DNA from 3 places in the Marinomonas vaga genome. Region 2 is predicted to be linked to each of the others. Evidence: predicted binding sites of a transcription regulator. Region 2 holds the regulator's gene; each other region holds the start of a gene.

The links. The regulator PhoB, encoded in region 2, activates phosphate uptake and scavenging genes when phosphate is short. The targets are predictions, from matches to a motif close to TGTCATANNNNTGTCANA.
Region 1: a site for PhoB is predicted at 5,917-5,934, ahead of olsF (bifunctional ornithine lipid synthase OlsF). Genes of this name have one in related genera too.
Region 3: a site for PhoB is predicted at 4,058-4,075, ahead of ACZ5DR_RS05115 (choice-of-anchor I family protein). Genes of this name have one in related genera too.

The regions. Positions count from the first base shown of each region.
Region 1 is NZ_AP043903.1:664,469-674,593, forward strand. Features, by position in the region: gene ACZ5DR_RS03075 (class I SAM-dependent methyltransferase) at 1-826, opposite strand, end outside; gene ACZ5DR_RS03080 (DUF1365 domain-containing protein) at 837-1,616, opposite strand; gene ACZ5DR_RS03085 (NAD(P)/FAD-dependent oxidoreductase) at 1,616-2,869, opposite strand; gene ACZ5DR_RS03090 (SDR family NAD(P)-dependent oxidoreductase) at 2,887-3,642, opposite strand; gene ACZ5DR_RS03095 (nuclear transport factor 2 family protein) at 3,644-4,093, opposite strand; gene ACZ5DR_RS03100 (sigma-70 family RNA polymerase sigma factor) at 4,253-4,828, shown strand; gene ACZ5DR_RS03105 (ChrR family anti-sigma-E factor) at 4,834-5,538, shown strand; gene ACZ5DR_RS03110 (hypothetical protein) at 5,626-5,808, shown strand; gene olsF (bifunctional ornithine lipid synthase OlsF) at 5,973-7,697, shown strand; gene ACZ5DR_RS03120 (isoamylase early set domain-containing protein) at 8,065-8,370, shown strand; gene betB (betaine-aldehyde dehydrogenase) at 8,651-10,108, shown strand; gene betA (choline dehydrogenase) at 10,124-10,125, shown strand, end outside.
Region 2 is NZ_AP043903.1:1,242,918-1,253,042, reverse strand. Features, by position in the region: gene ACZ5DR_RS05835 (amino acid ABC transporter substrate-binding protein) at 1-728, shown strand, start outside; gene ACZ5DR_RS05830 (amino acid ABC transporter permease) at 834-2,006, shown strand; gene ACZ5DR_RS05825 (amino acid ABC transporter permease) at 2,017-3,117, shown strand; gene ACZ5DR_RS05820 (amino acid ABC transporter ATP-binding protein) at 3,140-3,919, shown strand; gene ACZ5DR_RS05815 (HDOD domain-containing protein) at 4,022-5,290, shown strand; gene ACZ5DR_RS05810 (chorismate--pyruvate lyase family protein) at 5,287-5,847, shown strand; gene ubiA (4-hydroxybenzoate octaprenyltransferase) at 5,872-6,726, shown strand; gene phoB (phosphate regulon transcriptional regulator PhoB) at 6,808-7,503, shown strand; gene phoR (phosphate regulon sensor histidine kinase PhoR) at 7,510-8,865, shown strand; gene ACZ5DR_RS05790 (response regulator) at 8,905-9,729, opposite strand; gene cysZ (sulfate transporter CysZ) at 9,739-10,125, opposite strand, start outside.
Region 3 is NZ_AP043903.1:1,088,189-1,098,313, reverse strand. Features, by position in the region: gene ACZ5DR_RS05135 (hypothetical protein) at 122-343, shown strand; gene ACZ5DR_RS05130 (methyl-accepting chemotaxis protein) at 420-2,291, opposite strand; gene ACZ5DR_RS05125 (Lrp/AsnC family transcriptional regulator) at 2,441-2,905, opposite strand; gene ACZ5DR_RS05120 (hypothetical protein) at 3,035-3,997, shown strand; gene ACZ5DR_RS05115 (choice-of-anchor I family protein) at 4,164-5,888, shown strand; gene ACZ5DR_RS05110 (hypothetical protein) at 6,388-6,657, shown strand; gene ilvY (HTH-type transcriptional activator IlvY) at 6,788-7,663, opposite strand; gene ilvC (ketol-acid reductoisomerase) at 7,863-9,335, shown strand; gene modF (molybdate ABC transporter ATP-binding protein ModF) at 9,558-10,125, shown strand, end outside.

The DNA of each region.
Region 1 (10,125 bases), 580 kb from region 2:
GACCCACTGCCTCGATCATCTCAATGGAGACCAACTTATCGTATTGGCCGGTCAGATCGCGATAGTCTTCGAGTAGAAGAGTAATCTGCCCTTCCAACCCCTCTGAAACCACTCGGGCTTTGGCGTAATCATATTGCTCTTTTGAGATGGTCGTCGTGGTCACCTGACAACCATAGTGTTTCGCCGCATGAATCGCCATGCCGCCCCAGCCAGTACCGATTTCTAATAGATGATCATCAGGGGTCAATTCAAGCTTTTGGCAAATACGATCTAACTTGTGTACTGCCGCTTCCTCAAGACTGGCATCTTTACTAGGGTAAATAGCAGCGGAGTACATCATGGTCGGATCTAGAAACAATTCAAAAAAGTCATTTCCAAGATCATAATGGGCTGAGATATTTTTACGGGAACCGTCTTTAGTATTGGCGTTAAAAGAGTGAAACAGTTTGCTGCCGATTCGGGACCAAATAGGACGCTTTGCATCCGCCTCATTGATGACATTTAAGTTCGCCACCATAAGTCGAATCACATTGGTCAAATCCGGTGTCACCCATGCACCTTTCATATAGGCTTCACCGGAACCGATGCTGCTGTTAAAAAACACATCCCGGTAGGCACTCGGGTCTTTTACCGTAATGTGGGCATGGTATTGGGTGAGCGCTGGGTCTTGACCAAATGTATAATGCTCATCCCCATCTTCCACCACTAAGTGTCCGATTTCTAACCGCTTAAGCAAAGCCAAAACCGCTCTTTTTGCCACCTTATCCATGACACTGGAACGGGAAGTAGACTTACTGTTTCTATTAGCACTCACGGAATTAATCATCAACAGCCCCTTAATCAGACGAAGGTCCAGAACTGTGTTTTGGGTGGTCATGAACTGGCACGCGCTTTATAAACAGTTTTAACGCCTGCCAATAAATGCCCCATACAACCTTGGCTGTCATCCAAGGATAACGCCACAAAATAGACGTCAAATTACCCGATGAAATAGGCTCACGTCGAAGTGACAAGGTTGCATCAAAAACACAATTCTCTAATGAATCTAGCTTTTTATTCTGCATATGTATCGCAATTTTTTGACCGGGGACCGTGCTACGCCAATCGTAGAAATGATCCATGGGATGAAACGGTGACACATGCATTGTTTTGTCTATTCTTGTACGTTGAGTATGCTTTGCTGGATCACAGGAAAATACGTAAGTCACCCGTTCTTCCCATGGTGTATTGGTCACTTCCAGCATCATGGCTTGCAATTTTTCCTGCTCGTCAAAGCAGTAATAAACAGAGATTGGGTTGATCAAATAACCAAAATAACGGGCATTTGTGAGCAGTCGAATTGGACCAGTGAGCTCAGTTCCAAGCCGCCGATTAACTTCTGCCCTGACGGCTTCCTGCAATGGAATATTAGGGTCGCCAAAGTAATCCTCACGTACAAACCGAGCAGGACGCCAAGACTTGCTAGACCAACAAACAGACTTCCCAAGCACCAGCTCGATTTCACTCAAATCGAAATACATCATGTACACGTTGTAAGTGAAATCATGATTGCGGGGGGTAAAGCGACGATGCCGCACAACCCCAGTATAGATGGCGCTTGCTAAATGTTCTGACATTACCAATCCACACCTAATGCCTTCGCAACGCGCACCCCACTCCAACACCCATCTTCGTGAAAACCATTTCGCCAATAAGCGCCACAAAACCAGGTATTCTCATGGTTAATCTCTGCCCAACGCTCTTGGGCATTAATCCCCTCTAAAGTGAACGTGGGGTGGTCGTAGTGGTAAGTTCCAATAATGCTCTTAGGGTCAATATCATCAGTGTTATTTAGAGTTACCACATAGGTTTTCTCTGTGATATCAAACCCCTGCAAGATGTTCATGTTGTAGCTCAAAGTGGCTGGCTTCGATGTGTCTTTACCAAGGTGGTAATTCCAGCTCGACCAAGCAAGTTTTGCCTTAGGCATGAGGGACGTATCCGTATGCAACACTACCTCGTTACTGCGGTATGGAATCGCCCCTAGGATCTCTTTTTCCTTGTCAGTGGCATCGTCTCCGAGCAAAGCCAACGCCTGATCGCTATGGCACGCAAACACCACATGATCAAACACACGGGGTTCTTGGTTTTCAAAATGGAGGGTGACTTGGCCAGGCTGACGTTCTACCCGTGTGATCTGGGTATTAAGCTTAATGTTTGGCTGAAACGACAAGCTCAATGGATTAAGGTAGGCCGCTGAGCCACCTTCGATCACATGCCATTGAGGGCGATTATTCACACTCAACAAACCGTGGTTTTTGAAGAAGCGCACAAAAAACACCAATGGAAAATCCAACATTTCTTCCAAGGTCGATGACCAAATAGCGCTCCCCATAGGGATCAAATAATGACTCGCGAAGAGTTCACCATAGCCTTTCTGCTTGAGATAGGTTCCTAAAGTAATAGCAGGATCCAACACGCCGGAGTCCAAGTCTTGAATGGCCGCTTTATTAAACGCCATGATGTCTTTCAGCATGCCTAGAAATGGCAAGTTAAATATATTTTTACGCTGGGCAAACAAAGAATTTAAATTGTTACCGCCGTACTCTAATCCAGTACGCTGACAACTGACACTGAAGCTCATCTCGGTCGGTTTGGTTGTGACCCCTAACTCTTCCATCAGACGGATAAAATTAGGGTAAGTCCAGTCATTGTAAACAATGAAGCCAGTGTCCACTTTAATGACAGAATCACCGTCTTTTACGTCTTTTGTAGCCGTGTGTCCGCCAATGCGAGAGTCACGCTCAAACACTGTGATTGAATGTTGTTTATTGAGTAAATATGCCGCGGTCAAGCCCGCGATTCCTGTACCGATAACAGCTATGTCCATGAAGTTTTTTTCCTATTCTATGAACCAGTACGAGCATTTCGCTTAAACCAAAGATGGGGCATCCAGCGAGATAACGCCAGTACTGCGGTCAATCGTTTAGGGAATGCGTATTCAAATACACGTTTTTCAATGGCTTTTACGATCCGTTCACTGGCCTCGTCAGACGACATGATGAAAGGCATATCAAAATCGTTTTTTTGTGTCAGGGGTGTATCCACAAAACCGGGAAGAATGCAGGTCACAGCAATATCATCTGGCGCCAAATCTAAGCGCAAAGAAGCCATCAAATAGCGCACTGCAGCTTTGCTCGCACCATAGGCTTCCGAACGAATAAAAGGCGCTTGAACCGCTTGGGAGCTGACTCCCACCAAATGCGCATTGGGTGTCTCTTTTAATAATGGTAAACAGACACGTACGGAACGCACCACTCCCATGTAATTCACTTCATTGACCCGCTCAAACAAGGACCAATCCGGATCATCCATGTTTAAGTATTCGCACGTCCCTGCATTCAAAATGGCGCAATCTAAACGTGATGTGAGTTCCGCAAGACGCTGGCTGACGACACTGACTTGCTCTTCATCGGCCACATCAAACGCTAAAAATTCCAACTGTTCAGGATACCTCTTCGATAATTCAGCCAGCTGCCCCTCTTTACGAGCCGAAGCGATGACCTTAAACCCCTTATGAAGGTAAGTTTGAGCAAGACTGTACCCCAGACCTGAACTGGCCCCCGTAATCCAAACTGTTTTTTGGCTAGGCTCCACTGTCACCTTAATCCTCCGTGCTTAAATTCTGTTTGAGTCGCTTTACCGCCCACCCCAATACAGGCACATGCTCGTAAATCATTTGCCCCATGTCGTAGACATCCTCATGGAAATAGATGCGTTCACCAAATTGAACTTGAGACATACCACGAACGACGATGGTTTCTTTACCAAGCTTTGGGTGCCGAAAATACATATTCCACTTGATGTATGCGGTATCTTTCCCGACCATCTGGTCGAGAAATTCAAAACGCCCACTTTCGACGTTTTCACACATAGCCGATAAGTAAGCATGCAACTCAGCCAACCCCGTGATCTGATGAACTGGGTCCTTGAACTTAATATTGGCAGAGTAAACATCCGCAATAGAATCCAATCGAGGATTCTTCACATCCTTGTAGAAGGATTTAAAACGCTCAATGAGCGCTAAATTTTCCTCCGAAGCGGCTTGATACATAGTTAATTACCCTTAGCGATAAATGGTGTTACCTTGTTCCTATAACTACGCTTAAAAAAAACGATCAGATCACTGATCCAATGACATAGCTCAGTGCGTATACTTACTGAGCGGAATACCTCCACTCACCAAGCTACCAGTGCACGTTTGGAGCAAAGGATGAATACAGTTTCTGATACGACGATAGAAACATCTCTACTAACTGATATTGAACGGGTCGCGAACAATCGTGACACTCAGGCATTAACACGTCTGTTTGATCACTATGCTCCCCGTGTCAGAGCGTTTTGTCTTGCGTCGCATCCAGGATCTAATTTGATGGCTGACGACATTGCTCAAGAAGTGATGATTCGCCTATGGAATAAAGCACATCTTTATAACCCATCTTCAGCATCACTGAATACTTGGGTTTTCACTATCGCTCGAAACGCCCGTATTGATTACATGCGTAAAAATGGACGCTATCAAAGCGACATCGATCCGGAGAGCTTTTGGAGTGAGATGGTGGATGAAAGTGCCGATCCGTTCAGGGAAGCACAACAGAAGCGCGATGAAACTCGCATTCGGGAGGGGCTCATGCAGCTCCCCAGTGACCAACGCCAAGTATTGTCGAAGGTATATTTAGAAGGTAAAAGCCATTCTGAAGCTTCCGAAGAACTTGGATTGCCGTTAGGCACTGTCAAATCTCGTGTGCGTCTCGCATTAAACAAGTTATCCGTTTTTATTAAGAGGTAGTCGTTATGCTTTGCTACCATCCATCTTTAGACATGTTAGTTGACTATTCGTCTGGTGCCCTGGCGCTGCCACATGCTTTAGCCGTGTCTGCTCATTTGGATCAATGCGCCGAGTGTCGCGAACAACTTAAACGTCTCAATACGCTTGGGGCAGAACTCTTTTCTGAGCAGCCAACCAGTGCTTCTGATAGCCAGTTGTCAGCCCTAAAAGCCAATGTGCTAGAAGCCATTCAAGGGCAAACAGAGGTCTCAGCTAAGACAGAAGTTACTCAAGCTTCTGAGCTTAATGAAACCCTTAAAGACATTCCTGCTTCGCTACGTCGCTTGATTCCAAAAGGCTTCGATAGCCTAAGTTGGATGAGTCTCACACCGTCATTCAAGTTGGCGATGCTCAGCAGTGAACCCGGTGGTGCCCAAGTGGCTTTATCGCGTATCAAAGCCGGTGCGCACATGCCTACCCATACTCACACTGGCAACGAAATTACGCTGGTTTTGACAGGAGCCTTCTCCGATGAAGAAGGGGTCTATCGTCGCGGAGATTTCATCTGTCGTAACGATGATGACAAGCATAAGCCTCGGGTTACCAAAGACGCGGAATGTATTTGTTTGATCGTTCTCGATGCGCCCATCGAGTTCACCGGATGGCTGACTCGATTCTTGAACCCCATCATGCGTCGTTTCCATCCGAACAATACCCCAGCCGAGGCATAGATCGTCTAAAAAATAAACTCAAGCCAGGGAAGGCGAAATTTGATATGATCACAGATACATCAATTGAAAAGAATAAGGGAACAGATTATGGCGACTAAGAAGAAGCAACCAGCAGCGGTGGAAACCTCTGACTCAATTGCTAAACAAATGGAAGAGTTTTTATCCCGTGGCGGCCAAATCGAACAAATCGATTCTGGCGTCAGTGGACAAACCAATTTCAAGGGATCTCGCCACATCACGCTCGGTAACAGCAAGCCGAAAGCTGAGTAAGCCGACTCTCTAAGATCTTAACAAGCCGACCTCCTGAGTCGGCTTTTTTATACCCATTTGCCACAAGCGATCCGCTGTCATCAAGCCTACATAAAAGCGTCACCGACTTGTCATGTACTAGTCATAGCCTATTCATTAGATGATACAGGCTAACGGAGCGCATCGTGCTACAAGTCGAACAACTGATTGCAGACAAATCCCCTCAATTCTTTGAAAAAAGCCCCTTAATAACCAAGCCCACATTGAGTTTGTTAAAGCGGCTGTTTCATGAATCCGAAGTCAACGATTTTCTGGAGCATAACGGTGACTGCATCGGTTTTGAATTCATCGACCGAGTACTGGATCATTTCAACTTTGGCTATCAAGTCAGCCAAGTGGACCGCCGCAATATTCCAGCGGTGGGGCGAACTCTAATCGTCGCCAACCATCCTCTTGGGGCACTTGACGGCCTCGCTATACTGCGCCTAATCGGCGAGATTCGCACGGATGTCAAAATCGTTGCCAACGACTTACTGCTAGGATTCGATGCTTTAAAAGGATTGGTTCTGCCAGTGGACAATATCGGCGGTAAAACTGGGCGCTCACAACTAAAAGCCATCATGGATTGTCTACATAGGGAAGAAGCAGTCATCATCTTCCCTGCTGGGGAAGTCTCTCGACTGTCTCCAAGCGGAGTAAAAGACCTAGCTTGGAACTCAAGCTACTTAAAGATCGCCCAAAAAACCAATAGCCCTCTTTTACCTGTGCATATTGGTGGCCGAAACTCCATGCTGTTTTACACCAGCTCATGGATCTATCGCCCCCTGTCTACGGTTCAACTGGCCAATGAAATGTTCCGCCAGCGAAATCGTCGCATTCCTATGCAAGTGGGCCAACCTATTCCAATTCAAGAATTGGCGCGTTTACCCTTAAGCACCAAAGAAAAGAACAAACTGGTTAAGCGCCATCTTTACCGTATTGCCAAGGGTCGTAAACCGCTTCTTAAAACAGAAAAAACCGTTTCTCACCCACAAAACCGCCAACAACTGAAAGCAGAGCTCAAACGAGCGGAGCACCTGGGCAGTACCAAGGACAATAAACAAATCTATCTTGTAGACTACGAACACGACTCTAGTTTGATGCAAGAGATCGGTCGCTTACGGGAAGTTGCTTTTCGTAAAGTGGGGGAAGGGACTGGTGAGAAAAAAGATTTAGACAAATATGATCAATACTATCGCCATCTAATTCTTTGGGATGAAGACGAGCTTGAAATCGTCGGGGCCTACCGAATTGGCGAAGTCTACAAATACCTGCAGGCGGATCAGGATCAAACCATCTACAGCGCAAGCTTATTTAGTTACAGCTGTGATATGGAGCCCTATTTTATGCAAGGCATTGAATTAGGACGCAGTTTTGTACAACCCAAATACTGGGGCAAACGTAGCCTTGACTATCTTTGGTATGGCATTGGCGCTTATTTGGTGCGCCACCCAGAAGTGCGTTTCATGTTCGGCCCTGTCAGTCTGAGTGGTAATGTGCCAGACATTGCCAAAGATATGATCGTCTACTTCTACCGTACCTATTTCTCTGATCCTGAGTATTTGGCCTCCTCCTACACTCCCTACCGTATCTCTGTAGACAACCAAGCCCTAATGAAAAGCTATTTCGTCGGCAACAACTACGAAGAGGATTTTCGTACCCTGAAAGAGCAATTAGGCAATGTAGGAGCTGCTGTACCGACTTTATTTAAACAGTACAGCGAGCTGTGTGAAGACGATGGCGTACGCTTCTTAGATTTCGGCGTAGATGCTGACTTTGGCTACTGCATCGATGGACTCGTACTTGTCGACCTAAACAAAGTCAAAGACAGCAAGCGTAAGCGCTACTTGGAAGCAAACGCCGAGCACTAATGGCGATGATGATCATGGTGTTTACCATGGTCATGGTGCTTGATGTACCACAGGTAAGAAAGTTTCGCGACGAACGCGACAGCGAGAACAATGAGAACAATGTGAGCAAATTCCATAAGGGTCACCTCTTATTGTTTTTTGATGTTCACCATGAAGTTTAGCGTCAGGCGCTAGAATATTGTGCATATTTTAAACAAAACGCCCTCATATTTAGCGTTTTTAGTATGTTGATTAAGTTATAACGCCAAAAACAACCCGAACTTGGGGATAAAACCATGTTTTATCCCCATTGGCGTGAGACTTGCTTTGCATCTTTCAGGTGTTCATAACTTCTACACCCATTCATACCAGACTCAAGGAGCTGAAGATGATTGAAAAGACCTACTTAAAAACCAAGCCTGAATGCAAAGTGAAATTTGCGCTACCAGCAGACGCTCTAAATGGAGCGAAGAATGTCGCCTTGGTAGGAGATTTCAACAACTGGGATGAGACAGCCACGTTAATGCGTAAGCAGAAGACAGGTGTGTTCGCCTCGACTATTAACCTAGAAAAAGACAAGCAGTATCAGTTTCGATACCTTGTTGACGGTACCACTTGGGTCAATGATGAAAGTGCGGACGCCTATATTCCGAGCCCTGTCAGTCATGACCAAAACTGCGTGATCGACATTTAATCCATAAGCGTTCGACCTACTTTTGCAAAAGCCCTGATGCCTCACTAATCAGGGCTTTGTTGCGCCTGAAAGAAACATTTTTAAGCCCCAAAAGCGTCTACTTCACCCTCAAAATTTATCCGTTTTAACCGAAGGTGGTGTCAAAACCACTTAATTTCTGTACAATTGGTTTTTATTAAACGCGCGTTTAATAAAAATTAAATGCCGATCATTTAGTTAACGACACGCGCTAAACTTTTAACACACAGCACATACGCTGATCGATTCTGAGAGGTGAAACATGGCACATAAGCAGCAATACATTCACGGCCGCTACCTTGCATCAACGACGGGTGAAACCTTCGAGACACTGAACCCAGCAACAGGTGAAGTACTTGCAACCATAGAACTTGCAGGGGAAAAAGAACTGCAAGCAGCCATCGACTCTGCCAAGAAAGGTCAGCAAGAATGGGCTGCCATGAGCGGTGTTGAACGTGGACGTATCCTTAAACGTGCAGCGGATCTGCTACGTCAATACAACGATGAAATCGCCGCCTTGGAAGTACAAGACACAGGCAAGCCGATGCAAGAAGCCATGGTTGTTGATATTCAAACCGGTGCAGATGTAATCGAATACTACGCAGGCCTTGCAGATAAAATCCAAGGGGATTTCCAAGACCTAGACGCAGACAGCTTCTACTACACTCGCCGTGAGCCCCTAGGCATTTGTGCGGGTATCGGTGCCTGGAACTACCCAGTGCAGATCGCTTGTTGGAAATCCGGTCCAGCCCTAGCCGCTGGTAACGCAATGATTTTCAAACCTTCTGAAGAAACCCCTCTGACCGCTTACCGTCTTGCGGAAGTTTTCACCGAAGCGGGTCTTCCTGATGGCGTATTCAACGTGGTTCAAGGGGACGCTCGTACAGGTCAGCTCATCACAAATCACCCTGAAATCGACAAAGTTTCTTTCACTGGTGAAGTAGGTACTGGCAAAAAAGTCATGTCCGCTGCCGCCTCTTCTCTAAAAGAAGTGACCATGGAACTTGGCGGTAAGTCTCCGCTAATCATTTTCCCAGACATGCCCGTCGACCAAGCGGTTTCTGGTGCCATGTTGGCAAACTTCTACACCCAAGGTGAAGTGTGCACCAACGGCACTCGCGTATTCGTTCACGAAGACATGCTAGAGGCTTTCACAAAAGAGCTGAAAGCCCGCACTGAAGCCATGATCATCGGTGATCCGATGGACATGAATACCCAAGTCGGCTCGCTCATCAACAAAGACCATATGGAAAAAGTGCTTGGCTACATTACGGCAGCTCAAGAAGCGGGTGCCACACTGCTGTGTGGTGGCGAGCAATACACTGCTAATGGTTGCGAAAAAGGGGCTTTCGTTGCTCCAACGGTCTTCACAGATTGCACCGATGATATGCCACAGGTACGTGACGAAATCTTCGGACCTGTCATGTCAGTATTAAGCTTCAACGATGAGGCGGATGTGATTCGCCGCGCTAACGACACAAAATACGGCCTTGCAGCAGGCGTCTTCACCAAAGACATCAGCCGTGCACATCGCGTCATCAAACAGCTAGAAGCGGGTATTTGCTGGATCAACACTTGGGGCGCTTCTCCGGCTGAAATGCCAGTCGGTGGCTACAAAGAGTCCGGTGTCGGTCGTGAAAACGGTCTTGAAACTCTGCGCCAATACACTCAAGTGAAGAGTGTGCTGGTTTCTATGACAGATATTCCTAGCCCTTACTAACGGAGGATCCGAGCGAT
Region 2 (10,125 bases):
TCCTTTCTCGTAACACCACTTGGACGTACACTCGTGACACGTCTCTAGGTCTAGACTTCACTACGACTAACTTCTACGACGGCCAAGGCTTCATGGTGCGTAAAGATCTAGGTGTGTCTTCTGCAATGGAACTTGACGGTGCAACAGTTTGTACTGAGCAGGGTACCACTACAGAATTGAACATGGCTGACTTCTTCCGTAAGCACAAATTGTCTTACGTTCCAGTTATCGTTCAAAAAGCAGACGAAGCGCTAGCGGCATACGCTTCTGGCCGTTGTGACGTCTTCACAACAGATAAATCAGGTCTAGCAGCACACCGCTCTAAGCTTTCTGATCCATCTGCACACGTGATTCTTCCAGAAACCATTTCTAAAGAGCCTCTAGGTCCTGTTGTTCGTCACGGCGACAACCAGTGGAAAGACATTGCGACTTGGGCACTATTCGTTCAAATCAACGCAGAAGAAATGGGCATCAGCTCTGAAAACGTTGCGAAAATCAAAGCAGAATCTACTGACCCAGCGATTCGTCGTCTACTAGGCGCTGAAGGTAACATGGGTGAGGCACTAAGCCTTGACGCAGATTGGGCTTACAACATCATCGCAGAAGTAGGTAACTACGGCGAAGTGTTTGAGCGTAACGTAGGTCCTAACACTCCAGTGGGTCTCCCACGTGGTGTGAACAACCTATGGACTGAAGGCGGCGTTCTTTACGCGCCACCAGTACGTTAATTCGTATTTAATCCCTTACCTACCAGGGATTTTGCCCAGCGGCACCAGCCGCTGGGCACCCCCTTCCGAATATCCATCTGACGAGCATTCTCTGCCTGAACCAAGATGAGCGAACAAAAAGCAAGTAACACGAGTTTCTTGAACGACGCAGGCAATCGTGCCTTGTTGTTTCAAGCAGTACTCCTAATTGTCGTCCTCGCTGTCGGTTATTATTTGTTCCATAACCTACAAGCGAACTTACAAAACCAAGGGATCTCCACGGGCTTCGCGTTTTTAAACGAGCCAGCGGGCTTCCCGATCTTAATCCATTTAATTGAATATACCGAAGCCAATAGCTACGGCCGTGCCTTTGTTGTTGCCTTAATTAACACCACCCTTATCTCATTAATGGGTATTGTATTGGCAACCATTATCGGTGTGATCATGGGCTTGGCCCGTTTGTCACAGAACTGGTTAGTCGCTCGACTTGCAACGGTATACATAGAAACTCTGCGTAACATCCCATTATTGTTGCAGATGTTCTTCTGGTACTTCGCGGTATTGGCTACCCTGCCCCACCCACGCAACAGTATTATTTTTGGTGATTTCTTCCTGAATAAGCGTGGCATCTACTCGCCTTCACCTATTTTTGGTGATGCCTTCGGTGTGGTAATCTTTGGCTTCCTAGCGTGTATCGTAGCTTCCATTGCCCTCATCGTTTGGGCGAAGAAGCGTCAAACCCGTACCGGGCTTTGGTTTCCTGCTTACTGGACATCCTTAGCGATTATTGTCTTTGGCACCGTGCTCTTTTACTTCATCGCAGGCTCTCCAGTAGACTTTGAACTACCACAGAAAAGCCGTTTCAACGTAACGGGTGGCATGGTATTGGTCCCTGAATTCGTTGCTGTTTTGATTGCCCTATCCACTTACACAGGCTCATTTATCGCAGAGATCGTACGTGCGGGTATTTTGTCTGTGAACTGGGGGCAAACGGAAGCATCACGTTCTTTGGGTATGCCAGACAACCTCACTCAACGTTTGATTGTCTTACCACAAGCACTGCGAGTGATTATTCCACCACTTACCAGCCAATACCTTAACTTGGCCAAAAACTCGTCTTTGGGCGCTGCAATCGCTTACCCAGAACTTGTTGCCGTGGTAATGGGAACCACCCTAAACCAGACAGGTCAGGCCATTGAGACCATAGGTCTGTGTATGTTGGTGTACGGTACTTTAAGTTTGTCCATTTCATTGTTTATGAACTGGTACAACAAAAAAATGTCTTTAATTGAGCGATAAGGGGGCACACATGGCGATTGAATTCAAACCTTCTCCTAGCCTACCACCACCGAGCAATGCTGTCGGTCCGGTCGCTTGGATTCGTAAAAACTTTTTCTCAAGCCCACTGAATATCATCCTGACGATTTTCAGCCTTTACGTTTTGTATTTGTTAATTCCGCCTGTCATTGATTGGGCAATTCTCAATGCAACATGGGAAGGTACTTCCAAAGCTGCTTGTACAGGCGGTGGTGCATGTTGGGCATTCATCCGGGTGCGTTTTGATCAGTTTATGTATGGCCTTTACCCACCAGAAGAATACTGGCGTGTGAACTTGGCAGCCATTCTACTGGTTGTCATGGTGGGCATGTTTGCCATCAAAGCAGTGAACAAGCTGTTTTTATCGATTGGTATCATTGTGGTGTACCCAATCGTTGCTTACTTCCTGTTTGCTGGCGGTATATTCGGTCTAGAAGTGGTTGAGACGTCTCTTTGGGGCGGTCTGTTCTTGACCATGCTGCTGGGTATCATTGGTATTGTAGCGTCTTTTCCATTAGGTATTTTGCTGGCGCTAGGTCGCCAATCTAAGATGCCAGTTGCGAAATCTGTCTGTGTGATTTTCATTGAGACAATTCGTGCGGTGCCTTTGATCACTATCCTATTTATGGCGTCTGTCATGATTCCGCTGTTCTTGCCGGATGGTCTGAACTTTAACAAGTTGTTGCGTGTATTAATCGGCATCACTATGTTCTCTGCGGCGTACATGGCAGAGGTTATCCGTGGTGGTCTACAAGCCATTCCAAAAGGTCAATACGAAGCCGCTGATGCGATGGGGCTGACCTACTGGCAGTCTATGATCCTAGTCATTTTGCCACAGGCTCTAAAACTAGTGATCCCTGGCATCGTAAACACCTTCATTGGTTTGTTTAAAGATACAACGCTGGTTTACATCGTAGGTATGTTTGACTTCTTGGGTATCATCCAAATGGCGAACCATGATGCCAACTGGCTCGGCACGACGACGGAAGGTTACGCCTTCGCAGGCTTTGTTTATTGGGCTATCTGCTTCGGTATGTCCCGCTACTCCATGGCGGTTGAGCGTAAGTTAGATACTGGACACAAGCGGAATTAATAAGAGAATTTGAGGCCTTAACATGACAGATAGAAATATGGCACTCGCCCAACTAGAACAGGGCGAAAGCGCAATCATCGAGTTTAACGATGTAAACAAGTGGTACGGTGAATTCCACGTACTGAAAAACATCAACTTCAGTGTTAAAAAAGGCGAGCGTATCGTTGTCTGTGGACCTTCTGGTTCAGGCAAGTCGACCATGACTCGTTGTATCAACCGCCTAGAGGAGCACCAAAAAGGCTCTATCTTAGTGGATGGCATTGAAATGAATGACAACCTGAAAAACATCGAAGCGATCCGTAAAGATGTGGGCATGGTGTTCCAACACTTTAACTTGTTCCCGCATTTGACCATCCTTGAAAACCTGACTCTTGCGCCAATCTGGGTACGTAAAACACCTAAGAAAGAAGCGGAAGAAATGGCGATGCATTACTTGGAGCGTGTTAAAATCGCGAACCAAGCCGGTAAATACCCAGGGCAGCTTTCAGGTGGTCAGCAACAGCGTGTGGCCATCGCTCGTGGTCTGTGTATGAAACCACGCATCATGTTGTTCGATGAGCCAACGTCGGCACTTGACCCTGAGATGATCAAGGAAGTATTGGACGTTATGATTCAGTTGGCCGATGAAGGCATGACCATGGTGTGTGTGACACACGAAATGGGCTTTGCGAAAACCGTTGCCGACCGAGTTGTGTTTATGGATGCGGGTGAAATCGTTGAAGCGAACACGCCTCATGAGTTCTTCGAGAACCCACAACATGATCGTACACAACTGTTCTTAAGCCAGATTTTGAACCACTAAAATCAAGATTTTTTGGCATTCGATACAAAAAGCCCCTGACGGGGCTTTTTTGTTGTTTATAATGGCCTAATATAAGTCATTGGTCTTTATAAAGGATTTTTTGTGTCTGAGCAGCCAGTCGAATCGACGAATACAACCAAAGTGAGGATCGTGCACCTTGCCGACCACACGGGCAAAATGCAGGTTATCTTCCCCTTCGATAGCATGTTAGATATGGCCGCTTTGTCTCGTTTAACAAAGCGTCGCTTTGATCCTGTAGCCAACTACAATGTAGATGGTGACCCTCTTATAAAGCCTAATGTCTGTCCGACTTTAATCGATAAGTCACTGCTCGAAAGCGAACTCATTGACCTACGGGGTAGCGCCTCCCAAAGTTATAAATCACTGACACTAGCAGAGTTCAAAGAGCGGTTTCAGGGCCCATTAACGCGTTATGAAACGCTTGCTATTCCTGTATGTGAGATTCCAACGCCAGCCAAAGACTTAGAAAGCGATGCGGAACAGATGTTCAAAGCATTGGGCAAGTTTCAATCGGTGCGATTGAAGCAGCGCCTTGAAGAGACCTTAGAAATTCCACCGCTACCTGCGTCCTCCCATCGTATTATCCAGCTGTGTGCTAACGAAAAAGCCGGTACTGATGAATTGTGCGATGTGATTAGCCTAGATCCAGCCCTGTCGGCCCAGGTCATCAGCTGGGCAACCTCTCCTTACTACGGAGTAAAAGGCGAAATAGAGTCTGTGGAAGATGCCATTATTCGAGTGCTCGGGTTCGACATGGTAATGAACTTAGCGCTGGGGTTATCCATGGGCAGTGCCTTCCAGTTACCTGAAGATGGCCCGCGTCACTATGAAGATTTTTGGTTCGGTGCTGTGTCCCACGCAGTACTCATGGAAGAGCTGGTGCGTAAAATGCCTTCCGGCAAGCGTCCAAGATTAGGGCATGCCTACTTAGCCGGACTGTTACACAACTTTGGTTATCTAGCCATCGCTGTGGTACTGCCTCCCCATTTTGGTATTTTGTCCCGCTATATCGAAGCCAATGCCCATTTAAGTGCAGACGTAGTAGAGATGCAGACTCTACGCTTCACCAAAGAGCAATTAGGAGCTTGGTTACTGAAACATTGGCAGCTTCCGGCAGGCATCTACACAGGCATTCGCTACAGCCGCACGCCGGAATATCGTGGTGAACATCATGCTATCGCGAATCTGCTGTGCTTATCCCATCAGTTGTTCGAAGAGTCATCACTTAATCAAACGCTGCTAAGTGATTTGGGACTCACTGTAGAAGATGTCCAGGCCTGTTACAGCAAGGTCATGGGATCCTCCAAAGAACTTGCCAAAATGGTCGAACTGATAAGCGGCAATAAATGACTTCAATGAATGCAAAGGTTGCTCAGCAGTTAGACTATCGCTGGCACCGGATTCAACGGTTACAACGTTCGAATATTCCTAAGTCCATCTACCCTTGGCTCGCCACAGATCAGTCCATCACAGCAAAACTGAGATGTGCCGGGCAACTCAAGGTTGAACTTTTAGAAGAACGCTGGGGGGTTCCAACGCCCCGAGAGCGGCTTCGGCTGGGCCTAAAAGATCGGGAAGTGGCAAGAATCCGCACCGTTGTGCTTCATGTTGATGACATCCCCGTGGTCTATGCTCGCTCTATTATGCCCGCACGTTCCCTACGTGGCTCTTGGCGCTACTTACCTTACCTGAAGAATCGTCCCTTGGGGGGTTACGTGTACCGATCGGGCGCTCTCAAGCGCAGTCCAATAGAAGTGGCACAATTACCCGCTGGCATTCTAAAAGAGTGCCCTGATGCACTCTGGGCTCGCCGCTCTATCTTTATGGAATTTGGTCCAGGGATTTTGGTGAACGAGGCGTTTTATCCTAGTATAGGCAAGTTCACGAGCCTCGCTGGGCGCTTTTAGTCAATCAATCTAACAACGGAAAGTATGAGTAAACTTAAAGATTACGCGGATCTCACCCGTTTTAACCGCCCTATTGGTTCATTGCTACTCATGTGGCCCACCTTGTGGGCATTATGGCTCGCTGCGGATGGCTGGCCTGAATGGCACCTTATTATCATCTTTGTGCTGGGTGTCTTTGCCATGCGCTCCGCTGGCTGTGTCATTAACGACTACGCTGACCGCAAAGTGGATGGACACGTAGAGCGTACAAAAAACCGCCCTCTTCCATCAGGTCGAGTGTCGGAGAAGGAGGCTCTAGGACTGTTTGCAGGATTAGCGTTACTGAGTTTTGTGCTCGTGCTGATGACCGACAGGCAAACGATTCTGCTCTCCTTTGTTGGCCTTTTCTTGGCCGCTTTATATCCATTTATGAAACGCTATACGCATCTGCCCCAGCTTTTTTTAGGATTGGCATTTTCATGGGCCATCCCTATGGCTTACAGCGCTCAGGGAGGCAGCTTGTTAGACATGGAGCTTTGGATGTTGTTTGTCGCAAACTGCTTCTGGACCATCGCCTACGACACCTATTACGCTATGACAGATCGCCCTGATGATCTTAAGATTGGCATTAAATCCACCGCCATTCTATTTGGCCAATATGATTTGTTTGTCATTATTGTTTTACAAGGACTGACCTTATCCCTAATGCTTTGGATTGGCGTTTTAGCGCAACTGGGATGGCTTTACTACTTAAGTATTGTTGGCGCAGCGGTGTTATTCTATTTACAGTATCAACAAGCCAAAGATCGGAATCGACAAGCCTGCTTTAAGTCCTTTCTTGATAACAACCGAGTTGGTTACTGTTTGTTTGCAGGAATACTTCTAAGCTATTACATTTGAGAGGGCGGATGTGACATTTTAACATAGCTGTCACATTAAACCGCTTTAATATCTACCGTTCCTGAGATGAGGGTATGTCCTGTGACCGGTAAAAAAGTACTAATTATCGATGATGAAGCGCCGATTCGCGAAATGATCGCTGTCGCGCTAGAAATGGCTGGCTACGAATACATGGAAGCCGAAAACAGCCAACAAGCACACGAAATCGTGGTAGATCACCGTCCAGATCTAATCCTATGTGATTGGATGATGCCTGGAGGCAGTGGTATCGAGCTAACACGCCGCTTGAAAAAAGATCCAACCACCGCAGAGATCCCAGTGATCATGCTGACAGCAAAAAGCGAAGAAGACAATAAAATTCAAGGGCTAGAAGTTGGCGCTGATGATTACATCACCAAGCCTTTCTCTCCCCGTGAGTTAGTGGCTCGCTTGAAAGCGGTATTACGTCGTGCGACCCCACAAGGTGTTGATGACCCAATCGAAGTGGAAGGCCTGTTGCTTGACCCTATTAGCCAACGTGTCTCAATCGGCACTGCGCCAATTGAAATGGGGCCAACAGAATACCGCTTGCTGAAGTTTTTGATGACCCATCAAGAGCGGGCGTATTCGCGAGCACAACTGCTTGATCAAGTTTGGGGTGGCAATGTCTACGTTGAAGAGCGTACCGTGGATGTTCACATCCGACGCTTACGTAAAGCCATCGGCGACTCCCACGACTTTTTGATCCAAACTGTCCGAGGTACGGGTTACCGCTTCTCGGCAAAACGTACGGCCTAAGACTTTATGAAACAAATCTGGCGCAAGGCAATTTTAACATGGCTAAGTGGTCTAGCGGCTGTGTTATCCATTGGCCTCGTCATAGGCTATCCCCTAGCCACAACTCTTTTGTATGTGCTGGGGTCTCTCTATTGGCAGCTTTATCAGCTGTACTTGTTTCAATCTTGGTTACGACGTTCGGGGAAATCTGCCCCTCCGGAATCCAGTGGTATCTGGGGGGAAGTCTTTGATGCGGTGTATCGCTTGCAGAAGAAGCAACGTAAATCCAAACGCCGTATGCGCCAAGCGCTTAATCGAATTGAGAACTCCACTGCCGCCTTAAAAGAAGGCGTTATCATGGCCGACAGCCAAGGTAACTTAGAGTGGTGGAATAATTCGGCAGGTCTGTTACTCGGGCTGATGCGTCCAGTGGATCGAGGTCAGCCCATCACCAATATACTGCGTAATCCTGAGTTCTATCGCTACTTTTCACAAAAGCGTTTCGGGGAGCCGTTAGTGATCAAGTCGCCCTCCAAAGAAGGCGTGTATTTGGAAGTCCAAACCACCCTTTACGATCAAAATGATCACCTTATTTTTGTGCGCGATGTGACCCGTTTATACCTGCTTGAGCAGATGCGTAAAGACTTTGTGGCCAATGCTTCCCATGAGTTAAAAACACCGCTCACGGTGATTAAAGGCTATCTCGAAACCCTCTCTATGTTTAAAGACAGTCTTCCTGCAAGTATGCAACGGGGTGTCGACAGCATGTCTGATCAATCCCAACGGATGGAGCACTTGATCGAAGACCTACTACTGTTATCCCGCTTAGAAACCAATGATAAGCGTGAAGATCACCAGTGGCTGAATTTGAATGAAATCTGCGACACTATTAATAAGACTGCGCAACCCATCCTCTCTGATCAGCATGCGCTGACTTTTTCTATCCCAGAGAACAGCTATATTTATGGGGCATCCAATGAGCTCTACAGCGCTTTCTCTAACTTGGTTGTAAATGCCATCAAGTACTCACCCAATGGCGGTAAAATCCAAGTGACGTGGGAGAAAACTGAGCACAGTGGGGTATTTTCGGTAGAAGATCAGGGGCTAGGTATTGATCCGCGCTATATCCCTCGTCTAACAGAGCGCTTTTTCAGAGTGGATAAAGGTCGTGGCTCTAGCACTGGAGGCACAGGATTAGGGCTCGCTATCGTCAAACATGTACTCATTCACCACAATGCCAAGCTACAGATTCGTAGTCAGCCAAGCGTTGGCAGCACCTTCTCTTGTTTCTTTCCAATTGACCGAGTACGTCAAGATGCGCTGCTGGCAGCTGTGACGTCCGACACCTCATCTGATCAGGCTGAAAGCACAGCAGATCGATAATAAAAAGCCGTCTGGTGTGACGGCTTTTTTGTACCTCAATTACAAGGATTCAAACAACTGGTGAATGAAACCTTCTTTCTCTGGATCCTGATCAATCAAAGCCAAGGTCACTGTTAAGAACGCAGAATCAGGCTTCTTCTCTGTGGTAGCAATGGCTTGAACATAATAATTCAAGCGGTTGACCTTACTGTCAAAAGACAAATCTAGCACCGCCTGATCTAGCACCGTTGGGATCACATCGTCACTTTTGATCAAGAGTGTTGCTTCTGTTTTTGAGAAATGAATCACCATGCAGCGGAACTCTTTACCAGCAAAGCGCACCAGGCTGGGGATTTTTACATCTTTCGAGGTCACCTCGGGTTGAATAATACCGCCCTTTTGACTGGGCACTGACTTCGCACCACTGGTGAGAATGCTCAAAGAGTCCCCACCTGTGCCCCCAGAACCAGAAACGGGAGCGGGAGCACTGCCCAGTTTTTTCTCGATACCATGTTTCTTTGCAGCCGAAACCACTTTTTGAATCAATTGATCCGGTGAAAATGGCTTCCCCAGATAATCCGTTACCCCAGATTTCACCGCTTCGACGACATGGGACTTATCCCCCCGACTGGTGATCATCACAAACGGTAAAGTCTCCTTTTTGTACTGGGGCTGCTCGCGACACCACTGCAATAGCTCAACCCCCGTCATTTCAGGCATCTCCCAATCACACAACACCATGTCAAAAGGAATCTGCTCCAGCATTTTCTGGGCTTTTCGACCGTTCACCGCTTCTTCCACTGTGCAAGCAGGGAAGCGTTTGCGTACGGTACGCTTGATTAAATCTCGAGTAAACGAGGCGTCATCGACAACGAGGATTTTCAAATTAGCATCCTATTTAGTTTGCGACAGCAAATCAGAAAAATTTACAAAGCGCTTGGAATACAGCTTGATCCAAAGCAAGGTAGCCGCCACCACGGCGATAGGCATCACAAACAGATTTAGCAAAGGTATGGTAATACCAACCATGACAATAAAACCAAATGTCCAACAAAGTAGCGGTCTTTCACGTAATGACGCCCGCATCTCAGAGAAGCTGACTTTATTGTTATCAAAAGAATAATCCATGTATTGAAGCGCTAACATCCACGCAGAAAACAGCAACAACAGTACTGGGGATACAGCGTTTACAAGGGGAACAAAGGACAGCAATAGAAGCCCTAAGAAACGAGGCAAGAAATACATCAACTTCTGTAATTCTCGCTTGATACTGCGACCAGC
Region 3 (10,125 bases), 150 kb from region 2:
CTCCCACATTAAGTCTGATGCGGCTGATAGGCGGCTGTTGTGGGAGCTGAATCCTTTCATTGATCCTAAACATCCCTACCTCTATTATCGATGGCCATTAGCAATGGTTTTAAGTAGGTGGATGATGGTGTTGTTTTTTCCGGCTCAGCAGGCGCTTGATTGCTTGAGTGATAGCGGTCGCATTCTGGGTAAGATTGAGTTTGATGGGGTGTCCGATACGTATGTATTTGCTCCACAGGATGCGTCCGTTCCTTTGACCGATGCTGAGGCGTCTAGCATTGCTGCAAAACTGGCGAACTTATCCGCGGGGCATGCTTCCATTGCCATGCAGGACGATGATTAGGGGTGAGTCGCTCTTTGTTAAGTGAAGACAAAAAAAGCCAGCTAAAGTCGCTGGCTTTTTTGGTTGCGTGGGACGGTTACACTTTGAAGCGATCCAAGATGTCTTTCTGTGATTCCGTATGGGAACGCTGTTTTGCCATGGCGTCACTGGAGTCTTGGGCCAGCTCGACCACGGATGTGGACAGGGTTTTGATCTTCACAGCATTTTGATTGATCTCTTCTGCCACATGGCTTTGCTCTTGTGCCGCGGAGGCAATTTGCGCATTCATATCGCTGATTTGTTCGATCGATTGACGAATACGGTCTAGGGCAGCATCGGCTTGTTGGGCATTTTCGACGGCTTTTACAGCCGTATTGCGGCTCTCTGTCATGGCATGGGACACAGCCGCTGAGCCATTTTGTAGTTGCTCAATCATGCCGCGGATTTCGGTAGTCGATTCTTGGGTTCGTTGGGCAAGGGTACGCACTTCATCTGCCACCACGGCGAAGCCGCGACCAGATTCGCCTGCACGAGCCGCTTCAATGGCTGCGTTCAAGGCGAGCAGGTTGGTTTGGTCTGCGATTTCGTTGATGACCGCAAGAATCGTCTCGATGTTACTGGTGGCGTGCTCTAGGCCTTTCACTTGCTCCACAGCTTGATCGATTCGATCAGATAGGGCATCAATCGATTTAGCGGTCTCGCTGACCACAGAAGAGCCCTCAATGGTTGTGCGGTCTACTTCGTTGGCGGATTCCGACGCCCGTTGTGCATTCTCAGCCACTTCGTTAGAAGCCAAGGACATTTCATGGATCGCAGTGGCGAGCATTTCCAACTCTTTTAGTTGGTCTTCCATGGCTTGAGAGGATTGGCGTGAGCTGCTGACGGTTTGTGCGCCGCTGGCGGCCACTTCATCTCCCAGTAGTTTTAGGTGCGTAATGCGCTCCTGCAAACTGGCAGCAAATTGATTGAAGCCGTTGGCCAGTTCCGCAAACTCCGGTGTATTGCTTGGGGTAATGCGTTTTGTCAGGTCGCCTCTACCCGTGGCAACGTCTTGAATGGCAGCATTCAGCTCCCCAAGAGGACGCAATAGGGTTTTGATCAGTAGGGTCATAACAATCACGCTGATGAGAATGCCTAGTACGCCAAAAATAATCGCATTGGTGCGCAGTTTGGCGATCGCTGAGAAGGCTTTATCTTCATCTACGACAGCGATGACGTACCAGTTTTGGCTTGGCTCACGGGTAATACTGACGAGGCTGTTATCACCATTCAGTTTAAGTTGTTGCAGGCCTTCTTTTAGGGACACCGAAGGCAGTACTTCAGAGAAGTTTTTGCCGTTACTGTCTGCGTTAGGATGCGCAATGACTTGGCCTTGGTCTGTCACGAGAAACAGGTAGCCCGCATCGAAAATATTCACAGAGTTGGCTAGCTCTGATAGCCCGCCTAGCTCTAAGTCATAGAACATGGCGCCCACAAACCGATTGCCTTCCATGACGGGGTTACCGATGGAGATAATGGTTTGCTTGGTGGAGACATCCACATAAGGTGCTGTGAAAATTTGCGTGCGTTCACGTTTGGCATCCATGTACCAAGGGCGCTTACGTGGGTCGTAGCTCGCGTCAGGCTCCCAGCCATCATCGTTTTCTACCACAACCGCATCGGATTCATACCCTAGTCCGATGGCTAGGAAGCTGTTCTTAATGGCTGGTTGTTCCAGCAATTGTTTGACGTAAGTTCGGTCATTAGGATTGAGTTCAATGCTTTCTGTCATGCTTTGCGCCAAGGCGCTTTTGTTGGACAGTTCTGCGCTGATTGTATTCCCTACCCCGACAACCATTTCCTTCAGGCTGACTTTGACTAAACCTTCGACTTCTGACCGCACAGTGAGTAACTGTTGGACGCTCAGTAAACCAACGGTCAAGGCTAACAATAGCGATGACGTCGCAACGACTTTATGACTAAAACGCATGGAGGCTCCACAAATGGAAAGTGCTGATTATTAGGAAATTTTATCATGCCCGTAGGGGAATTATTAGTATAGTAGGAATTACTAATTTAAAATAAAAAACCTTCATTTCAGTACCATTAATCTGCAAGGGTTCGATGTCTGAGATATGCTTACCTCACCTCTACTGAGGTTTCAAATTTGTCCCGTTTCATGGAAATCAAGGTGCGAAATTTGCGCACGTTGGGATGGCTGTAGAGTAGCCTATCGCAAAGTGTTTCGTAGGCTTCCATGTCTTTCACCATGACGATCAGGACGAAATCGACCTCACCTGTCACTTGGTAACTTTGTTTCACTTCTGGGGTGGCTTGAACCTTTTTAGCGAAGTCCTGAAACAGCTGCTTGTGATCCCGTTCCATAAAGACTTCCACCACCATGTGCAGCATAGAGCCAAGCTTCTGAGGGGCCACTAGGGCTACTTGGCGTGTGATATAGCCTTCTTCTGTTAGGCGTTTGACCCGTTTTAGGCAGGCCGGGGGAGACAGACCCACTTGTTCCGACAGTTGCACATTGGTCACGCTGCAATCTGCTTGCAGTAACGTCAAAATGTTTCGGTCGATGCGATCTAATTCTGTCATGGTTAATTTAATTTTGTTTGATAGTGAATAAACAAATTATATGAAAAGAATTGAGTTTTAAATATGACATTATTTTTCGTCAACCTTCTAGAATAGACGCTTCAATCAGCTCATAGAAATAGGCCAGTTATGATGTCGTTAGTAAAGGAAGTGGGAGCCTTAGGGAAGCAAGCCGCCAGCGTGTATTGGCTGCTGTTAAAGGTGATGGTGCCAGCCCTATTGATCGTGAAGGTGCTGGAAATGGTGGGCGGCGTGACTTTATTAGGGCATGTGTTGTCACCTGTGATGCAGGTGGTGGGCTTGCCCGATGATTTGGGCATTGTGCTGGCGACCATGATGCTGACCAATATCTACACGGGCATGTTGGTGTTTTTTAATTTGGGTTTGTCTGAGCCTCTTAGTGTGGCGCAAGTGACCGTGCTGGGGGCGATGACCCTGCTAGCGCATTCGCTACCCGTAGAAGGCGCGGTGGCCAAGCGTATGGGTGTGAGTTGGCGTGTCACCATTGCTTTAAGGTTTGGTGGTGCTTTGGTTCTCGGTGGTTTACTCAATCTGGTGTACAGCCAGTTTCAATGGCTACAGCAACCGTCTCAGATGCTATGGCAGCCAACGGCCGCGGTCGATGATAGCTTTGTTGGATGGGGCATCAGCCAGATCAAAACCTTAGCGTATATCTACTTTGTGATTTTCGCCTTGATGAGCTTATTGCGCTTGCTACGTGCCTTGGGCATTGAGCGTTTAATCCATACCTTGCTATTCCCCATTTTGCGCATGTTGGGGATTGGTAAATCGGCGGCCAATGTTGCTGTGATCGGGGTGGTGTTAGGTCTGACCTTTGGCGCGGGTTTATTGATCAAGGAAGCAGAGTCCGGTCGCCTTAGCCGCAAAGATATCTTTTTAACCATGGGCTTTTTGGGCCTGTGTCACAGCATCATAGAAGACACCATGTTGATCCTACTGCTGGGGGCTGATCTGTCCGGTATCCTTTGGGCGCGTTTTGTCTTTGCCTTAGTAGTGATCGGGATCTTGGCCCGTTGGTCCTATCTACAGCGCCGTTTGGAGGAGCAACCCAAAGAAACGCCAGTTCTTTAATAGGCTTAAATGTTTCTCAAACCATAATCCGCGGTGAGCCAGTCCAACGGGTGCCGCGGTGATCACAGAACTGTCACACGCCGGTCAAAAATTTGTTACAGGTTAGTCATATACGATCAGTAGTCTGCTCCGAACTTTTTTAATTAACTTAATGATCGGAGATGTCATGAATTCGCAGAAGATTGGTTGGGCGTTAAAACCCGTGGCGTTAGGGCTAGCAATGGCAGCACTGGTTGGCTGTGAATCGAATAGCTCTTCCTCTTCTTCTAGTACCGCTACACAGGTTGTGTCAGGCATTGAGCGTATCGGGCGCTCTGACAGTCGTGGTTTTGATGAAAGTGCGGCAGAGATCGTAGCGTTTGACAAATCTCGTCAGCGTATTTTCACCGTGAACGCGAACATCGGCCAAGTGGATGTGTTTGATGCATCGGATATGACGAACCTGCGATTGACTCAAACCCTAGACGTTCAATCCATGGTGGTGTCTGCGAAAGCTGCTATCCGCAGCACCTCGCAAGTAGGAGCGGCAAACAGCATCGCGGTACACGAAGACCTGGCTGCGGTTGCAGTGGAAGCGGGCACTAAAACGGATGCGGGTTGGGTCGTCTTCCTCGATCTTACGGATCTTTCTGTGGCCAGTGTGGTGGACTCTGGGTCTTTACCAGACATGGTGACCTTTACCCCAGATGGTCGCCACGCTGTAGTGGCGGTTGAAGGGGAGCCAACGGATTACCAAATGGACCCAGAAGGTCGTGTGGACATCATTGATACTACTGATTTCACCTTGTCCTCTGCGACCTTTGAAGAGTTTAATGTGGGCGGAACGCGTCACCATGAGCTACCAAAGGATGTGCGAGTGTTTGGCACCATTGTGGACGCTAATGGCAAAGCCGTTCGTCCAAGCACGGTTGCAGAAGACTTAGAGCCTGAATACGTTGCGGTGTCAGCAGACTCCAAAACCGCCTACGTGAGCATGCAAGAAGCGAACGCCGTAGCTGTGGTGGACATTGATACCGCGACCGTGTCTAAAATCTTCGCATTAGGTTTTAAAGATCACAATGTCTCCGGTAACGGCTTTGATGCCAGCGATAAGGACGACAAGGTAAACATTGCTAATTGGCCTGTCTATGGCATGTATCAGCCGGATTCCATTGCAACCTACACGATAGGCGGCAAGGATTATTTTGTGACGGCAAACGAAGGGGATTCCCGTGCGGATTGGGGCACAGAACAGACGGATGGTTCAGTCGATTTTGCAGGAGACCCTCTTAACCTAAACATGGAAGAATTCCGTGTGGAAGACCTTACCCTTGATGCGACCGCCTTCCCCAATGCTGCAACATTGCAAACAGACGATGCCATTGGTCGTTTGAAAGTGACTTCCAAGCTTGGTGACACAGACAATGATGGGGCGTTCGAAGCTCTGTATGTGTACGGTGCACGCTCTTTCTCAATCTGGGATGCGGAAGATGGCACCCTGGTATTTGATTCTGGGGATCAGTTTGAACAGATCACCGCCCAGCGTTACGGCATTAACTTCAATAATGACAATGGGGAACACGACCCAGACGGCCGCAGTGACGCCAAAGGCCCAGAGCCAGAAGCTATTACCGTGGGTGAAATCGATGGCAAGCATTACGCTTTCATCGGTTTAGAGCGTATGGGTGGCATCATGATGTATGACATCACCACTCCGAGTGCGCCGATCTTTGTGAATTATGTTAATGATCGTGACCTAACTCTGGACCCTGCAGAAGTGGGTGCCGCAGCAGGAGACCTTGGGCCTGAGGGCTTTAAGTTTGTCTCTGCCAGCGACAGCTCAAATGGCAAGCCTCTATTGATCGTGGGTAATGAAGTGAGCGGTACGACCTCTGTTTACGAGATTAAATAGCCCGATAAAACGCTGCTTGAGTACAAACAGCCTTTTAACATTAAGCCGCCCAACTGAGTTGGGCGGCTTTTTTAGTACCAAAATTGGCTAAGAAGCCGATTTAATCAACCTTTTCGATCAGTACTGATCGCATTTATCGATTTCAAATGTGAATGCGAAAAATTTAAAAAGCACGTTTTTGTCTGTGACTTGGCTGTTTTTCTAAACGATTATGTTAGAGAAATGGCTTTCAAACCTCTCTAATGCCCCTCGAAATCGTGTTGACTGAGTACAGTTTTGAGCAATTTTTGAAATAACGTCGAAATGCGTCAGCTTTTATTAAGTACATGCAACTTTCCTAGGGAATTGGCCAGTTAGTGTACATTTTTTGTGCTTGATGAAAGAACTTTGAAACGGACTTTTGAGCTCTTTTGTTATCTCAAAAAGCCTCTAATATTGAATCCATCGAAACGCGAAACACAACGCATTTAAAAATTTCAAAACCCTTAGGAGGTTTACCATGAAAAAGCTAACTTCAATTGCACTATCTACTCTAGCAATCGCTGGTCTATCAACTTCTGCTTTTGCTAATGACAATAATGCATCCGAAGATCTACGCGAAGCCAAAGCAGGTTACGAAGCACTGTCAACTCAGCTTGAAACAATGGGCTACCAAGCAGACGAGGTAACCTTTGACCACGCAATGACCTTCTCTCAAAAAGAAGCGGTATACAACGAGAAAACTAGCGAGCTACAAGACGAGTTCAACCGTCTAAACTCTGCTAACTAATCATTAGGTATTGAGGCTAGGGTTTAATCCCAGCTCATTCTGAAATGATTCCCCAGAAAGCCCTGGTCGAAAGACTGGGGCTTTCTGCGTTTGAAAAGGTAAAAGTATTGATGAGCATGGAAGAGAGCCATCAAACCAGCGCCCAAAACGCTTCCACAAGCGGGTTTTTCAAGCTCTTCTTCAGCGTAAACAAGCCAATGTCATAGGGCTCTAGCTCAGGTTGCACATCTAGGATCTGCACCCGATCCATCAGCGGGCTGTTGTCGAGTACGATTTTCGGCACCACACCAATCCCAAATCCCAAGCTCACCATACTCACGATGGCCTCGTTACCCGCCACTTGGGCGTAGATATTGGGGGTGATGTTCTTGTCGTTAAACCAGTCATCCACTCGAATCCGTGAAACCCCTCCTTCAGACAGAATCATGGGCACCCGCTCCCAGTCGCTAATAGAAGCTGGGGAGGTAGTGGGAACGTTGGGTTGTTGTTCCACAGGAGCAATAAAGACTAATGGGGATTTGGTGATCGGGGTGAAGGCCAATCCCTTGTGCATGGACACGGGGCGGGCGGCGATGGTGATTTCTTCGACTCCGTCTAGTATGCGCGTAATGGCTTTGTCTGGATCGCCGGTGTGGAGCTTGATCTCGATGTGGGGATGCACTTGGCGAAAGCGGTTGAGCAGTTCAAATAAGAAGCTGTAGCTGGCGGTCACTGAGCAGTAAATGCTGATCTCACCACTGAGCTGACCTGAGTTGTCGGTTAATTCGTGGCGAATCAAGTTCCACTGGCTGCTGGTTTCTCGAGCGTACTTTAAAAATCGCTGGCCTTCTTTGGTAAGGGCGACGGTACGATTGTCCCGATTAAATAGGGGCACACCCACTTCTTCCTCCAAATGGCGGATGTTGCGGGACAGGGCGGAGATGCTGATATTGCAGTCTTCACTGGCACGGCCAAAGTGCAAACTGTCCGCTAAGGCGAGGAAATGTTTTAGGGTTTTGATGTTCATTGTTCAAGCATAACCCTGTTTTGCAAAAAATGGGACGTTATATTGCAAATATATCAATTTACGAAAGATTCCTTGGGGTATACATTTACTCCCACTCGCAGGATACATCGTTTTAGATGTGTGGCTGTGTCACCCATTTTTAATATCGGCATGTTTTGATGTCGGTACTTTAATCATAAAAATTTAGGATGTGTTAACCATGGCTAACTACTTCAATACTTTGCCGCTACGTGAGCAACTAGCTCAACTAGCAAAATGTCGTTTTATGGATAGTTCAGAATTTGCTGATGGCGTAGAAGCGCTTAAAGGCAAAAAAATGGTAGTAGTAGGTTGTGGTGCACAAGGTCTTAACCAAGGTCTTAACCTACGTGACTCTGGTCTAGACGTGTCTTACGCGCTACGTCCTGAAGCAATCGAGCAGAAGCGTCAGTCTTGGAAAAACGCAACTGAAAACGGCTTCATTGTTGGTACTTACGAAGACCTAATCCCAACGGCTGACGTGGTTCTTAACCTGACTCCAGATAAGCAGCACACTTCTGTAGTGAAAGCGGTTATGCCTCTTATGAAAGAAGGCGCTTGCCTATCTTACTCTCACGGTTTCAACATCGTTGAAGAAGGCATGCAAATCCGTGACGACCTAACAGTAATCATGGTTGCTCCTAAGTGTCCTGGTTCTGAAGTACGTGCTGAATACGTTCGTGGCTTCGGTGTTCCAACACTTATCGCTGTTCACGAAGACAACGATCCTAAAGGCGAAGGTCTTGCACTAGCAAAAGCTTACGCAGTAGGTACTGGCGGCCACAAAGCAGGCGTTCTAATGTCTTCTTTCATCGCGGAAGTTAAGTCTGACTTGATGGGTGAGCAAACGATCCTTTGTGGTATGTTGCAAACAGGTTCTATCCTTTGCTTCGACAAAATGGTTGAAGAAGGCATCGACGCAGGTTACGCATCTAAGTTGATCCAGTACGGCTGGGAAACTATCACTGAAGCATTGAAATACGGCGGCGTGACAAACATGCTAGATCGTCTTTCTAACCCAGCTAAGATCAAAGCATTCGATCTTTCTGAAGAATTGAAAGTGATCATGCGCCCTCTATACAACAAGCACCAAGATGACATCATCGACGGTACTTTCTCTCGCGTGATGATGGAAGACTGGGCGAACGATGACAAAAACTTGCTTCAATGGCGTGCAGACACTGCTGAAACCAACTTCGAGAAAACACCTGCTGGTGACGTAGAAATCTCTGAGCAAGAGTTCTTCGACAACGGTATCTTGATGGTAGCAATGGTTAAAGCGGGCGTTGAGCTAGCATTCGAAACAATGACTGCTGCAGGCATCATCGCTGAATCTGCTTACTACGAGTCTCTACACGAAACTCCGCTAATCGCGAACACTATCGCTCGTAAGAAACTTTACGAAATGAACGCGACTATCTCTGATACAGCTGAGTACGGTTGTTACCTATACAACCACGCTTGTGTACCTTTACTAGCGGACTTCATGAAAGGCATCAAAACTGACGTGATCGGTAAAGGCCTATCTGTAGAAGACAACGGCGTAGACAACGCTCGTCTAATCGAAGTCAACGCAGCGCTACGTGCTCACCCAGTTGAGGCAGTAGGTTCCGTTCTTCGTGGTCATATGGCTGACATGAAGAAAATTGTTTAAGACGATTACTGCGCTCACTAGGGCGGTGTTAAAACTTGACTCGAAATCCTCATGTATTCTTATACACTGCGCTTCCTCGCCAAGTTTTGCCTAGCCCTAGTATCGCTCGAAACATCGTCTCTATATACAAGCCGAGTGACTCGAAAGAGTACTCGGCTTTTTAGCTTCTAAAGCTTTGGTTATCTATATCTATGTATGTTTGCTTGCACAAGGAATATCCCCATGGACACCGTGATTCAGCTTGAAAACCTATCTGTCGACTTCGATGAACGCTTCCGTTTAAACGATGTTACCTGGCAGATAGACGCCAATCAGCATTGGGTGATTACAGGTACAAATGGATCAGGTAAGTCAGCACTTGCTGCGGTGCTAGCAGGCGTAGGCTCTATCGAAGGGGGTAGCCTATCTGGCCTGCCTGAGCGTGTGGGCTTGGTATCATTTGAAGCGCAGGCGGAGCTCATCGCCAAAGAACTCAAGAAAGACGACGCGGACATCATGGATGTCATTGCCATCGGTACCCCGGTGCAAGAAATGATATTTGAACACTGTGCGGACCCCGAGCTGGCCGCAGAGTTAGTGGAAAAGTTTGGTTTAAGCCACTTGCTAGACCGAGCGTTTCGCAAGCTTTCCACGGGTGAAACGCGCAAAGTGATGCTGATTCGTGCTCTATCCAGCAAGCCAGATTTATTGATCCTCGATGAACCCTTTGATGGATTAGACGCGGACACCTTGGCAATGCTGCAAGAGCACCTAGCATCCATCGTTGAAACCACGCCTATGGTCATGGTGT